DNA from 3 places in the Arthrobacter sp. Soil_C_49 genome. Region 2 is predicted to be linked to each of the others. Evidence: riboswitches for the same ligand, from Rfam matches in the RefSeq annotation. Region 2 holds a riboswitch; each other region holds the start of a gene.
The links. Region 2 has a riboswitch for S-adenosylmethionine ahead of AC3A4Z_RS06075 (aminotransferase class V-fold PLP-dependent enzyme). Riboswitches for the same ligand answer to the same signal wherever they lie in the genome.
Positions count from the first base shown of each region.

Region 1 (4,098 bases), on a different contig from region 2:
CACCGGGACGATCTCCGCTGGCTTCGTGCGCTCTCCGCACCGCGGCTCGAACAGGCCAACGCGGCCACCTACCGCCGTACCGGCATCGACGCCGCCGTTGCCGCCCGGAGCGCCGAAGTCCTGGCCGGTGCGGTGGCGGGCGGAAACCACCTTCCCCGTGAGGGCCTGGCGGAAAAACTTCACGACGCCGGGCTCCCGGCTAAGGGCCTGGAACTTGCCTACCTGGTGATGCACGCGGAAATCAGCGGGGTCCTGGTGAGCGGCACCCCTGTGCGCAGTCCGGGCGGGGCGCTGAAGCAAACGTACGCGCTCTTCGACGAGCGGGTTCCTGCAGGACCGGAGCCTGCACTGAAAAGGGCGGAAGCGCTGGCAGAGCTGGCCCGCCGCTATTTCAGCAGCCGCGGCCCGGCGACGGTCAAGGACTGCGCGGACTGGTCCGGCCTGACCATGACGGACGTCCGGAAGGGCATGCAGCTCGCTGTTGAGGCGCATCCTGATGCCCTGGCCGAAACGGTGATTGACGGCGTCGTGCACTATTACGGTGCCGCGCCGAATTACGGAGCCGGAACCCATGACGCCGCCGAAGCGGGCGCGGGTGGTGCCGGGGAAGCCGGCCCGCGAATCGATCTCATCCAGTGCTACGACGAGTACGTGATGGGCTATTCCGCCACGCGGCACTACCTCGGAGGCAACGCCCCGACTTTCCCGTTCCAGGGCGAGCCCATGCATGTGGTGCTGCTGGACGGGCGGATGGCCGGTTCCTGGCGGCACAAGCTGTTTCCCGGCCGCTGCGAAGTCGATGTCCGGCTCTCTGGGGCTGAAACTCCGGGTTCTCCCGTGGCCGCGGCGGTTCAGGCAGCTGTGGAACGGTACGGCGCTTTTATGGGACTCCCCACCGTCCGCGTGCAGCCCGGGCTTAAGCTGGAAGGACACCAATGAGAGGCACGGCACCGTGAGCAACTTGTTTTTCTGGATCATTATCTTGTCGTTCCTGATCCCGATGGCCATGCGGATGTACCGGAAGTCGGTGGCCCGCAGGAACCATGAGCAGAGCTTTACGGGGCGCTACCCGGACCAGTTTCCGGGCGGCGGGATGTTCCCCGGCTCCAACGGCCCGCAAAGCAAGCAGCCCCGGGACGGTTTCACCCAGCAGGACTACTTCGGCGGCGGATTCCGCCAGCTTGACCAGCCCCAGCCCCTCCCCGGCGAGCCCCTGCCGCCCGTTCAACCGCTCCCGCCCGTCCCACCGGCGGGCCAGCAGTTCCCGCCCTACGGGCAGCCGGCTTTCCGCGAGCCGACGTTTGGACAGCCCGGCTACGGACAGTCCGGGCAGCCGCAGCAGGGACAGCGCGAAGAAGCCCCGCAGCAGCCCGCAGTCCCTGCAACTCCCCCGCCGCCGTCGGCCCCGCAAGGCTACCGCGCGCGCAAACTGGCGGAACTGGATACGCAGTACAGCAACGGTGAGCTTTCCATGGAGGAATACATGACCCGCCGCACCGAGATCATGAACGGCTAGGAGCCGTCAGACCAGGAAGCTGGTCCGGAGCTGGTGCCCCAGCTGGCCGATTTCGGTGAGGAATCCGTCGTGCCCGATGGGCGCCTCGATGAAGTTGACGTCCACGTCTCCCGGGAGCGCGCGGGCCAGTTCCAGGGACTGGGACGGGAAGTAGAGCCGGTCCGAATCCACGGCGGCCACAAAGAAGCGGGCGCCGGCACGGGACAGCGTTTGTTCCAGGGACCCGCGGCCGCGGCAGACGTCGTGGCTCATCAGTGCTTCGGTGATGGCGATGTAGCTGTTGGCGTCGAACCGCTGGACCAGCTTGGTGCCCTGATGGTCCAGGTAGCTCTCCACCTGGTAGCGTCCTCGTGCCGCGAGCTGCTCGCCCTGGAACGGTGATTCGGGGGCCTGGGGTGCCCGGCCGAAGCGTCCGTCGAGTTCAAGGGGCGAACGGTAGGTGATGTGGGCAATGCGCCGGGCCAGGGCCAGGCCCTCCTCCGGCAGCGGCCCGCCGTAGTAGTCACCGCCATTGAAGTTGGCGTCCTGGCGGATGGCCAGCGTCTGCGCCTGGGCGAAGGCGATCTGCTCGGCGGTGCTCGCGGCCCCCACGGAAATCACGGCGCAGCGCTGCACGCGTTCCGGATACGTCACCGCCCACTCCAGCGCACGGGCGCCTCCCATGGACCCGCCCAGCACCGCGAACCAGCTGCTGATGCCCAGCTGGTCGGCCAGCCGGGCCTCTGCCGCGGTGCTGTCCCGGAGGGTCACCAGCGGAAAACGGGAGCCCCAGGGCTTGCCGTCAGGGGCGGGCGAGGACGGCCCGGTGGAGCCGTAACAGCCGCCCACAATGTTGATTGATACGACGAAGAACCTGTCCGTGTCCACGGGAGCGCCCGGTCCTGCGAGCTGTTCCCACCAGCCTTCTTCGTCGGTGTCGCCGCGGGTCACGTGCGTGCTGCCGGTGAGGGCGTGCTCGATCAGGACCGCGTTGCTGCCGTCCTCGTTGAGCGTGCCCCAGGTTTCATAGGCGAGGGTGACGTCCGGCAGGTAGCCGCCTGCCTCGAGCTGCAGCCCCCCGATGGAGGCATAGCGGACAATCCCGTGTTCGGGAACGGTGGTACGGGTGACGGTAACCGTCATGGCAAGACCTCTTCTACGCGCTTGCCTGCCGCCGTCTGACCGGCAGGCCAGGTCTTCACCCGGGGCACCCCACCGCGGAAGGAGGGTTGCCGGCCAGCAAGCCGGGGCTGTCACTGGCACTCATGACCTTCATTGAGTGTACGAAACAGCCCCCGCCCGCCGCCAAGAGTGTGACTGGTTGTGACTTCCCGGTTGCCGCCGCTGCTCCTGCCGGTGCTCCTGCCGGCAGTCAGGGCGCCGCTCAGGCGCCGCTGGCTCCCTTGGCCGCCCTGAAGCCGGCTTCGAGGTCCGCGAGGATGTCATCGATGTGTTCGATGCCCACGGAAAGCCGCACCAGTCCGGGCGTCACGCCGGCCACTTCCTGCTGTTCCGGTGAAAGCTGGCTGTGGGTGGTCGACGCCGGATGGATCACCAGGGAGCGGACGTCGCCGATGTTGGCCACGTGCGAGTGCAGTTCAAGGGCGTCCACGAAGCGCTTGCCCGCCTCTGCCCCTCCGGCCAGGTTGAACGAGACGATGGCGCCTGTTCCCTTCGGTCCGTACTTGCGGCCCCGCTCGTACCAGGGGCTGGAGGGCAGGCCAGCATAGGCGACGGATTCGACGTCGTCCCTTCCTTCCAGCCAGCGCGCCACTTCGGTGGCGTTTGCCACGTGCCGCTCCACCCGCAGGCTCAGCGTCTCCAGCCCCTGGGCGATCAGGAAGGCGTTGAAGGGCGACACCGCCGAGCCGAGGTCGCGCAGGAGCTGGACCCGGGCCTTGAGGATGTAGGACAGGTTGGCGCCCAGCGCGCCCTCTGCGCCGAGGTCGCGGGCGTAGACCAGCCCGTTGTAGGTGGGGTCCGGGGTGTTGAACCCAGGGAACTTTTCCGCGTCCTTACCGAAATCGAACTTCCCGGAGTCCACGATGACGCCCGCGATGGCAGAACCGTGGCCGCCCAGGTACTTGGTGGCCGAGTGCACCACGATGTCAGCGCCCCACTCGAGCGGGCGGATGAGGTACGGGGTGGACAGGGTGTTGTCCACGATCAGCGGCACCCCGGCCTCATGCGCCACCTGGGACACGCCTTCAATGTCCAGCACGTCCTGCCGCGGGTTGGAAACCACCTCACCGAAGAAGAGTTTGGTGTTGGGCTGCACGGCGTCCCGCCACTGGTCCAGGTTGTCCGGGTCCGCCACGAAGGTGACCGAGATACCGAACTTCTTCAGGGTGTGCGCGAAGAGGTTGTAGGTGCCCCCGTAGAGGCTTGGGCTGGCCACGATGTGGTCTCCCGCCTCGGCGATGTTAAGGATGGCGAATGTCTCCGCGGCCTGCCCGGAGCTGAGCAGCAGGGCCCCCAGGCCGCCTTCCAGGCTGGCGATCCGCTGTTCCACGGCCTCCTGGGTGGGGTTGCCGATCCTGGTGTAGATGGGAGCCAGCTCCGCCAGCGCGAAGCGGTTTGCCGCACTTTCCGCGCTCGGGAAA
Region 1 covers NZ_JBDGJZ010000013.1:45,674-49,771, reverse strand. The annotation lists gene AC3A4Z_RS17925 (winged helix DNA-binding domain-containing protein) at 1-939, shown strand, start outside; gene AC3A4Z_RS17920 (hypothetical protein) at 953-1,516, shown strand; gene metX (homoserine O-acetyltransferase MetX) at 1,523-2,638, opposite strand; SAM riboswitch class IV at 2,651-2,766, opposite strand; gene AC3A4Z_RS17910 (bifunctional o-acetylhomoserine/o-acetylserine sulfhydrylase) at 2,880-4,098, opposite strand, start outside.
Region 1: another riboswitch for S-adenosylmethionine. It lies ahead of metX (homoserine O-acetyltransferase MetX); the one in region 2 lies ahead of AC3A4Z_RS06075 (aminotransferase class V-fold PLP-dependent enzyme).

Region 2 (4,098 bases):
CCGGCTTGTACACGTCGCCGGCGTGCATGATCCGGGACAGCCGGTGCACCCAGGGAACGGAGGTGTCCAGCTGGTTCCAGATGAGGCCCAGCGTTCCGTGCGGCCGCAGGACGCGTGCCAGTTCGGTGCTGGCCGCGAGGGCGTCACACCAGTGCCAGGCCTGGGCAACGCTCACGACGTCGAAGGCCGCCGCGGGCAGGCCGGTGACCTCTGCAGTGGCCTGGACAGCCGTGGCAGCGGGATAATGCGCGCGTAACTGTTCGAGCATGTCCGTGGAAGGGTCCACCGCCGTGACGGACAGTCCCATGCCGAGCAGGAGTTCGGTGAACTTTCCGGTGCCGGCACCGGCATCGAGCGCATCCCGGGCTCCGGCAGGGACCAGCCAGCGTGCTGATTCTTCCGGGTAGCCCGGGCGGACCTGCTGGTAGTGCCGGCCGCCGTCCTGGAAGCTTTGGCCGAGCTCCCGCCGCCGTCCGTGGTCAAGTTTGGGGCCACCCCGTACCACGTGTGGCCTCCTTCGATTGATGCCCTTGGGTATCCTTCGAATTTACCGCAAGTGCCTAGTCGTCGATGCAGGGAGCGGCACCCGCGGTGCCGGGAGTGTTGGGAGCCCAGTGCGGGTAGGTCCGGGTGTCGTTGGCGGGAACCCAGCGCCCGGCGTCCACCACGTAGTCCCAGCCCAGCCCGTTGTTGCGCAGCGCCGCGATGCCGGCAAGGAGACGCTCGGCGTCCTCCAGGCGGGAGCCGACGCCGAAGCTGGCGCGCAGCGATCCGGACGGCAAACCCAGGCGCTTCAGCAGCGGGTGGGCGCAGAAGCGGCCGTCACGGAGGCCCACGCCGTGCTCCGCGGACAGGTAGGCGGCCACCAGCCCGGCGTCGTAGCCCTCCACGGAGAAGTTGACCACGCCGATGGTGTCGGTGTCCGGGTTGGTGTCCTTGAAGATCTGGTGCACCGTGACGCCGTCGATCTGCTGCAGGCCTTCCACCAGGAAGGAGCGGATGGCAGATTCGTGGGCGTGCCACTGCTCCTGGTCCAGCCCGGCAATCACCTGCGTGGCACGGGCCAGGGTCGCCGCGCCCAGGACGTTGGGCGAGCCGCCCTCATGGCGGGCCGGGCCGGTGGCCCAGCTGACGCCGTCGAGCCTTGCTTCCTTGACGGCGCCGCCGCCGGCAAGGTGCGGCGTTCCGGCGTCCAGCCAGTCCGTGCGGCCCACGAGCACGCCGGAACCGAAAGGTGCGTACAGCTTGTGGCCGGAGAAGGCGAGGTAGTCGACGTCGTCCGCTGCAATGTTCACACGGCGGTGCGGCGCAAGCTGGGCGGCGTCCACCACGATCCGTGCGCCGTGTTCGTGTGCCAGCGCGGCCAGGGCACGAATGGGGAGGATTTCGCCGGTAACGTTTGATGCGCCGGTGACGGCGAGCAGGCTCACACCGCCCTGGCTCAGTTCCGCGCGGATGGCGTCGATGGTTCCAGCGATGGTGTCGGCGGCAACGATGCTGCGGTGCGGGACACCCTGCCACGGCAGCAGGTTGGCGTGGTGCTCGATGTCCAGGTAGAGGACTTCGCCGTCGGGCCGGCCGTCCGTTGCGGGCAGGCACCCGGCCAGCAGGTTGAGCGAATCGGTGGTGTTCCGTGTGAAGATCACCGAATCATCCGGGCGGCCGCCCACGAACTCCCGCACAATGTTGCGTGAATTTTCGTACACGGAGGTGCTGATCTGGGATGCGTAACCGGCGCCGCGGTGGACGCTGGCGTAGAACGGCAGGATCTCGTTAAGGTACGCCGAGACCACGGAGAGGGCCGGAGCCGAGGCGCCGTAGTCAAGGTTGGCGTAGCGGACGTGGCCGCCATGGATCAGCGGTGCCTGGATTTCTGCGCCGGTGACGGCGGCGAGCGGACGCCCCGCGGCAGCACGGCGGGCATCAAAGATGGTTCCAGCCGGGGCAGCTTCAAAGGTGGCGTTGGGGGAGACGGTGGCAGTTGTCACGGCAGACCTCACTTCAGAAGGACTCCCACACCCGGGGAATCCGCGCTTGCCGCATCCGCTCCGGACCGGCCTGGTCGTCACCCGGGGCACCCCACCGCGGTTGGAGGGTTGCCGGCCAGCAAACCGGGGTTTCGCGCTGGCACTCGTGACCTGGTTAAGAGCGTAGAACATGGGGCCGGAAGGTTCGAAGCCGGCACAAATGTTAAGCGTTTTGTTACGAGCCCGCTGGAAAGGGCTTCTTTTGCCGAAGAAACGACGGCGGGCACCTCCTCGTGGGGGTGCCCGCCGCTCAGTTCTTCGGTAAAGCCGTGCTAGAGGAGGTCGTCCAGGTCCGGGTTCAATCTGCGGAGTACCTCGGAGTGCAGGATGGAGTTGGTGGCCAGTGCGTTGCCGCCGAATGGCCCGTCTTCCCCTTCCAGGGATGTGAAGCGGCCCCCGGCCTCCACCACGATCGGCACCAGTGCTGCCATGTCATAAAGGTTCAGTTCAGGTTCGCAGGCAATGTCCACGGAACCTTCCGCCACCATGCAGTAGGACCAGAAGTCGCCGTACGCACGGGTCCGCCACACATCCTCGGTGAGGCCCAGGAAGTTGTCCAGGCTTCCGCGTTCCTTCCAGCCGCCCAGGCTGGAATAGGAGAGGGAGGCATCGGACAGCTTGGAAACGTTGGAGACCCGCAGTCGGGTGGCCGCGGCGAGGGAGCGGCCCATGTAGGCGCCCATGCCCTTGGCGGCCCACCAGCGTTTGCCCAAGGCCGGTGCGCTGACCACGCCGACCACCGGCTCGCCCTCATCCACCAGCGCAATCAGGGTGGCCCAGACCGGGACGCCGCGGACGAAGTTCTTGGTGCCGTCGATGGGATCGATGATCCAGCGGCGGGACCCGTGCCCGGTGCTGCCGAACTCCTCGCCCAGCACAGCGTCGCGCGGGCGGGAACGTGACAACTGGCCGCGGATGGCTTCTTCGGCGGCCTTGTCCGCGTCGGTGACTGGCGTCAGGTCAGGCTTGGTCTCCACCTGGAGATCCAGGGCCTTGAAGCGGCTCATGGTCTGGTCGTCCACGGAGTCGGCCAGGACATGGGCCAGGCGCAGGTCATCGTTGTAGCTTGAAGCGGGTTGGATCATGGTTACAAACTACCGTCTTCACGCGGTTCTGCTGGGAGATCGGCGTGGTCAGTTGACGCTGCCGAGCTCCTTGGCCTCCTGGGCCTCCATCCGGGGATCGGTGCCGAGGAGCCGACGCAGCGAGGCCAGCCGGGCTACTCCGGTGGCTCCGGCATGGCCGCCGGCCACCCAGGCATCCAGGCCGCAGTTCACCGCCGTTGCGGTGTGTTTGCAGCCCCGTTCGCAGTCCTCGATGCCGGGGGAGAGGTCCGGGAAGGACCGCAGGATCCGGTCCGGGTCCACGTGGGCCAGGCCGAAGGAGCGGATACCGGGGGTGTCGATGATCCAGCTGCCGGATGGGGCATCAGACAACCTCAGGGCCAGGGCGGACGACGACGTGTGGCGGCCGCGTCCGGTCACGGCGTTGACTCCGCCCGTGGCACGCTCGGCTCCGGTCAGCGCGTTCACCATGGTCGATTTCCCCACGCCGGAATGTCCGAGCATCACGGTGACTTTTCCGTCCAGGTAGCCCCGCAGCTCGGCCACGGCTTTGCTGTCCAGGCGGGCAGAGAGTCCGTCGTCCGAGCGGGCGTCGATGCCTGACGCTGCCGAATCCGCTGTCCGGCTGATGATCACCGGCAAGTCCAGGTGCGTGTAGTTGGACAACAGCTCCGCCGGATCCTTGACGTCCGCCTTGGTGACCAGAAGGATCGGCTCGATCCCGGCGTCATAAGCAGCTACCAGGGCGCGGTCGATAAAGCCGGTGCGCGGTTCGGGGTTGGCGGCAGCCACCACAACCACCAGCTGGTCGGCGTTGGCCACCACGGCCCGTTCCACGGGATCGGTGTCGTCGGCGCTGCGCCTGAGGAGGGTTTTGCGGTCCTGGATTTTTACCAGCCGGGCCAGGGTGTTGGGGTCGCCGGAAACGTCTCCCACGAGGGACACGAAGTCGCCTGCCACTACCGGGTTCCGGCGCAGTTCGCGGGCCCGGGCGGCGACGACAACGC
Region 2 covers NZ_JBDGJZ010000002.1:586,144-590,241, forward strand. The annotation lists gene AC3A4Z_RS06070 (class I SAM-dependent methyltransferase) at 1-505, opposite strand, end outside; gene AC3A4Z_RS06075 (aminotransferase class V-fold PLP-dependent enzyme) at 561-1,988, opposite strand; SAM riboswitch class IV at 2,026-2,139, opposite strand; gene hisN (histidinol-phosphatase) at 2,300-3,112, opposite strand; gene rsgA (ribosome small subunit-dependent GTPase A) at 3,161-4,098, opposite strand, start outside.

Region 3 (4,098 bases), on a different contig from region 2:
GGCGATCCGCAGGGCGGAAGCGGAGGAGTGGTTCACGCGCAGGGCCATGGTCTCCAGGCCCTTGGTGAGGACCCAGGCGTTGAAGGCGGACAGCGACGGGCCGGTGTGGCGCATCAGCTGCTTGACTGGGCCCTCGATGAATTCCTTGGTGCCCAGGATGGCACCGCCCAGCACGCGGCCCTGGCCATCGATGTGTTTGGTGCCGGAGTAGACAATGACGTCCGCACCGAATTGCCCGCAGCGCTGCAGCAGGGGAGTGGCAAAAACGTTGTCCACAACCACGGTGGCGCCCGCTGCATGGGCGAGGTCGCTCACCGCAGCGATGTCCACGATCTCCTGCATGGGGTTGGACGGTGATTCGAAGAAAACAGCGGTGGTGGGCTGCGACAGAGCTGACCGCCACTGGTCCAGGTCCGGGCCGTCAACGAAGACGGTTTCCACGCCCCATCGCGGCAGGATCTCGTTGAGGATCACAAAGCAGGAGCCAAAGAGCGAGCGGGCGGCAACCACGCGGTCGCCGGCAGCCAGCAAGGCACCCAAGGCGGTGAAAACGGCGGACATGCCCGACGCCGTCGCAAAGCACGCCTCGGTGCCCTCGAGGAGGCGGAGCCGCTCCTGGAAGGTGGCCACGGAGGGGTTGCCATAGCGGGAGTAGACAAAGCGCTCGTCCTCGCCGGTGAAGGCCCGCTCGGCAGCGGCGGCGGATTCGTACACGAAGCCTGAATTCAGGAAGACAGCCTCGCTGGTTTCCTGGAAGTTGGTGCGGTCCAGTCCGCCGCGGACGGCCTGGGTGTCAGGGCTCCAGCCGGCGGCGTCTTCGTTGAAGGTCACTTAGTTCTTTCCCAGGTTGGTAGGGAGGCCGCGGTTCTTCCAGCCATTTACGGTTCGTTCGCCGTAGCGGTCCGGCTCGCCTTCGAAGCCCTCCAGCACGTTGTAGGAGGTAAACCCGGCCTGTGTGGCGGCGATGGCGGCGGCGATGGACCGCTGGCCGGAGCGGCAGAGGAACAGCAGTTCAGTGGAGCCATCCTCGGGGGCCTGCAGGCTCAGGTCCTTAAGGAAATCGGGGTTGGGGATGCCGCCCGGAAAGGTCCACTGGATGAACAGCGGATCGTTGTCCGTGGCCTTGGTGTCCGGGATGCCGATGTGCGCCCATTCGCCCTCGGTGCGCACGTCCACCAGGATGGCGCCCTGCTGCAGCTTGTCCCAGGCTTCCTGCGGCGTAAGGTCTCCTGCGTAGCTCATGCGTGGCCCTCCCCGGCGAACTCAAGGTCTTCGCCGAGTACAAGCTCGTCCACGGCGGTGGCTACAGCGGCGTCGGCGGAAGCGACGGCTGCCGGCAGGATCACGGCCTGCGCCACGATGGCAGTGAGGCCGTTGAACGTGACGGCCGGGCTTCCGTGCAGCACGTAGCCCTCTGCCAGGGCGGCGGAAATCCGCTCGCAGAAGGACCGGTCATCCGGCCCTGTGATGAGGCGGTAGGCCAGCTTTTCTTCGGGGGCAGGTGCGTCAGACATGACGGATCTCCTTCTCTCACGCTTGCAGCTCGAATCGGTCGATATGCCGAGTATTCACCTGAGGCACCCCGCCGCGAAAGGAGGGTTGCCGACCGGCCAGTCAGGGCTTGGCGCCGGTACTCATTACTCCCCAAAAACGTAACACTTGGCGCGCACTGCCGCACCGCCGTCGTCGTCATGTTCCGTAACTGAAGCAGCTTGGGCGCGTTACTGCCGTTTGCGGAACGGACGACGGCGGGAATCACCACGAGGCGGCGAAGCGCCTTACGCCTAACGGGGCTTCCCCGGAAGATAGTGTTTCTCATGGGGGGCACCGCCCCAGTCGTCGGAGAAAAATGCCCGGGGGTTCTCATCAGCACGCAACTAGCCGCAGGGCTGCAACACCATTCACGGCAACTTCCTCCGCCGAATTTCCGCTGGCCGCATCGGCGCCTGCCACTGCTCCGTGCGGGCGCTGCCCTGCTCGCGGCAATGCTGATTGCTGTCCTTGCGCTGGTGGTTCCCGCTGGAGCCGCCCGCGCTGCAGATGCCTTCCCGGATGAGGGTAAGCCGATGCTCGGAGCCGTCCTGGAATGGGGTGAGGATACGGCGGCCGGCTTCACGGAAAGGCTGGGGGCCTCCCCGGCGTTTTTCGGGCACGACATCGCCTTGCCGTTCCGCGCATCGGAGGAGAACGACATCCGGGGCTTCCTGGAGCAGTCCGGGGGCCAGGGCGCCCATGCGATGCTGACGGTGAAGCCCACTGTTCCGCTGGACCAGGTCACTGCTGACGCCGCCGCATCTTTCGTCGCCGAGGTCCGAAAGCTGGCCGTGAACTTCAAAGGCCAGCTGCTGGTCCGCTTCGCCCCGGACATGAATGCCAGTTGGGTGGAATGGGGCCAGCAGCCCGCCGCCTACCGGTCCGCCTTCCAAACCATTTCCGCGGCATTCGACGAAACTGACGGCGAGCGCACATCTATGGTGTGGGAGCCCTACCTAGGCAAGGACTACCCCTATGACCGGCACCGGAACGCCCCCGGACCAGGCAGCGAGGGCTTTGCCCTGCTGGATACCAACGGTGACGGCGTATGGAACGGTTCCGACGCGGCCTACGCCCCCTACTATCCCGGGGACGACGCCGTGGACTGGGTGGGCCTGACCGCCTTCCATGACGACACCGCCGGCGGCGCTCCCGTGAATACAGTGCCCCGGCAGAACGAACTGAAGGAGATGCTCACCACCTCCGGCGCGGAAAACTTCTACGCAACGTATGCGGCAGGGAAGGACAAGCCGTTCCTGCTGCATACCGCGGCCTTCTACAGCCCGGCCTCCGGCGGCGCTTCCGACCTGGACATCAAAGTGGGCTGGTGGGATCAAGTCCTGGATGCCGCCACGTCCACAGACTTCGCCAAGACGGCTGCAGTGGTCTGGGATGAGCGGACCAGCACCAGGGACATCGGCGTGGCAAGCATCGACTGGCTGCTCACCGGAAACCCTGCAGTTGCGGCCGCCGCCCGTGACCGGCTGGAGGCTTCCCCCATGGTCACCGGGCCTGTTACCGACATCGCCGCCGGAGCGGGATACGTCCGTGCCAACACGCTTGCGGGGGCCGCTGCCTGGACGGTGGGAGCGGCATTGATCATCCTCCTGGTGGCGCTGTGGCAGATCCCCCGGCGGGTCAACGCGGCAACGGCCTGGAGCTACACGGATCCCTCCAACAGGGACTCTCGGGTGGACCTGCTGCGGGGCATGGCCATTGTGTTCGTGGTGGTGAACCACCTAGGTATGACGTCGCTGTTCCAGCTGCTTACCCAGGAAGCGGTGGGCTTCGTTTCCGGCGCCGAGCTTTTTGTCCTCTTCTCCGGCCTGGTAGTGGGTATGGTCTACGGGCCCCGGGTCCAAGCGGACTTTGGGACCGTGGTGGACCTGACTTCACGCCGTGCGGCCAAGCTCTACGTGACCGCGCTCGCGGTGCTGATCGGCGTCTTCCTGATCTCGCTGCTGCCTGTATTCCAGACGGACACGCTCACCACCTTCGTTGACCAGGGAACCGGCGGGGCAGGCCATACCGGCGCAGGACGAACGTACGACCTTTACGCCGGGATGGAGTCGTTGTTCCAGTTCCCCGTGCCGCCGCAGGTCCTGCCGGCCATCCTGCTGCTGCAGTTCGGGCCGTGGCAGTTCAACGTGATGGGCCTGTACGTGGTGCTGCTGCTCGTCAGTCCGCTGATCCTTGCCGCGCTCAACCGCGGCAAGGCCGTGTGGGTGCTGGCCGCCACCCTTACGGTATATGTAGTGGGGGCTGTGACCAGGTTCCGGATCCTGCCCTCTCAGTTTGAGGACTCGTTCCCGCTGCTGGTGTGGCAGGTCCTGTTCGTGATCGGCCTGGTGGCCGGGTTCCACCGGCACCGCATTACCTGGTGGTTCAGTGATCACACGTGGGCAGTGGCTGCCTGCACTGCGGCCGCGTTCATTTTCGCCTTTTTGTCCTGGGGCAACCCGTACTTGGCCAACGGCTTTGACGTAAGGCTCTCGATTGTTCCGGACACGGTGTACCGGAGCATGTACGACCTCTTTTTCGGCCGCACCTACCTGGCCCCGGGAC
Region 3 covers NZ_JBDGJZ010000010.1:1,624-5,721, forward strand. The annotation lists gene AC3A4Z_RS15700 (O-succinylhomoserine sulfhydrylase) at 1-831, opposite strand, end outside; gene AC3A4Z_RS15705 (rhodanese-like domain-containing protein) at 832-1,242, opposite strand; gene AC3A4Z_RS15710 (DUF1737 domain-containing protein) at 1,239-1,514, opposite strand; SAM riboswitch class IV at 1,528-1,642, opposite strand; gene opgC (OpgC domain-containing protein) at 1,986-4,098, shown strand, end outside.
Region 3: another riboswitch for S-adenosylmethionine. It lies ahead of AC3A4Z_RS15710 (DUF1737 domain-containing protein); the one in region 2 lies ahead of AC3A4Z_RS06075 (aminotransferase class V-fold PLP-dependent enzyme).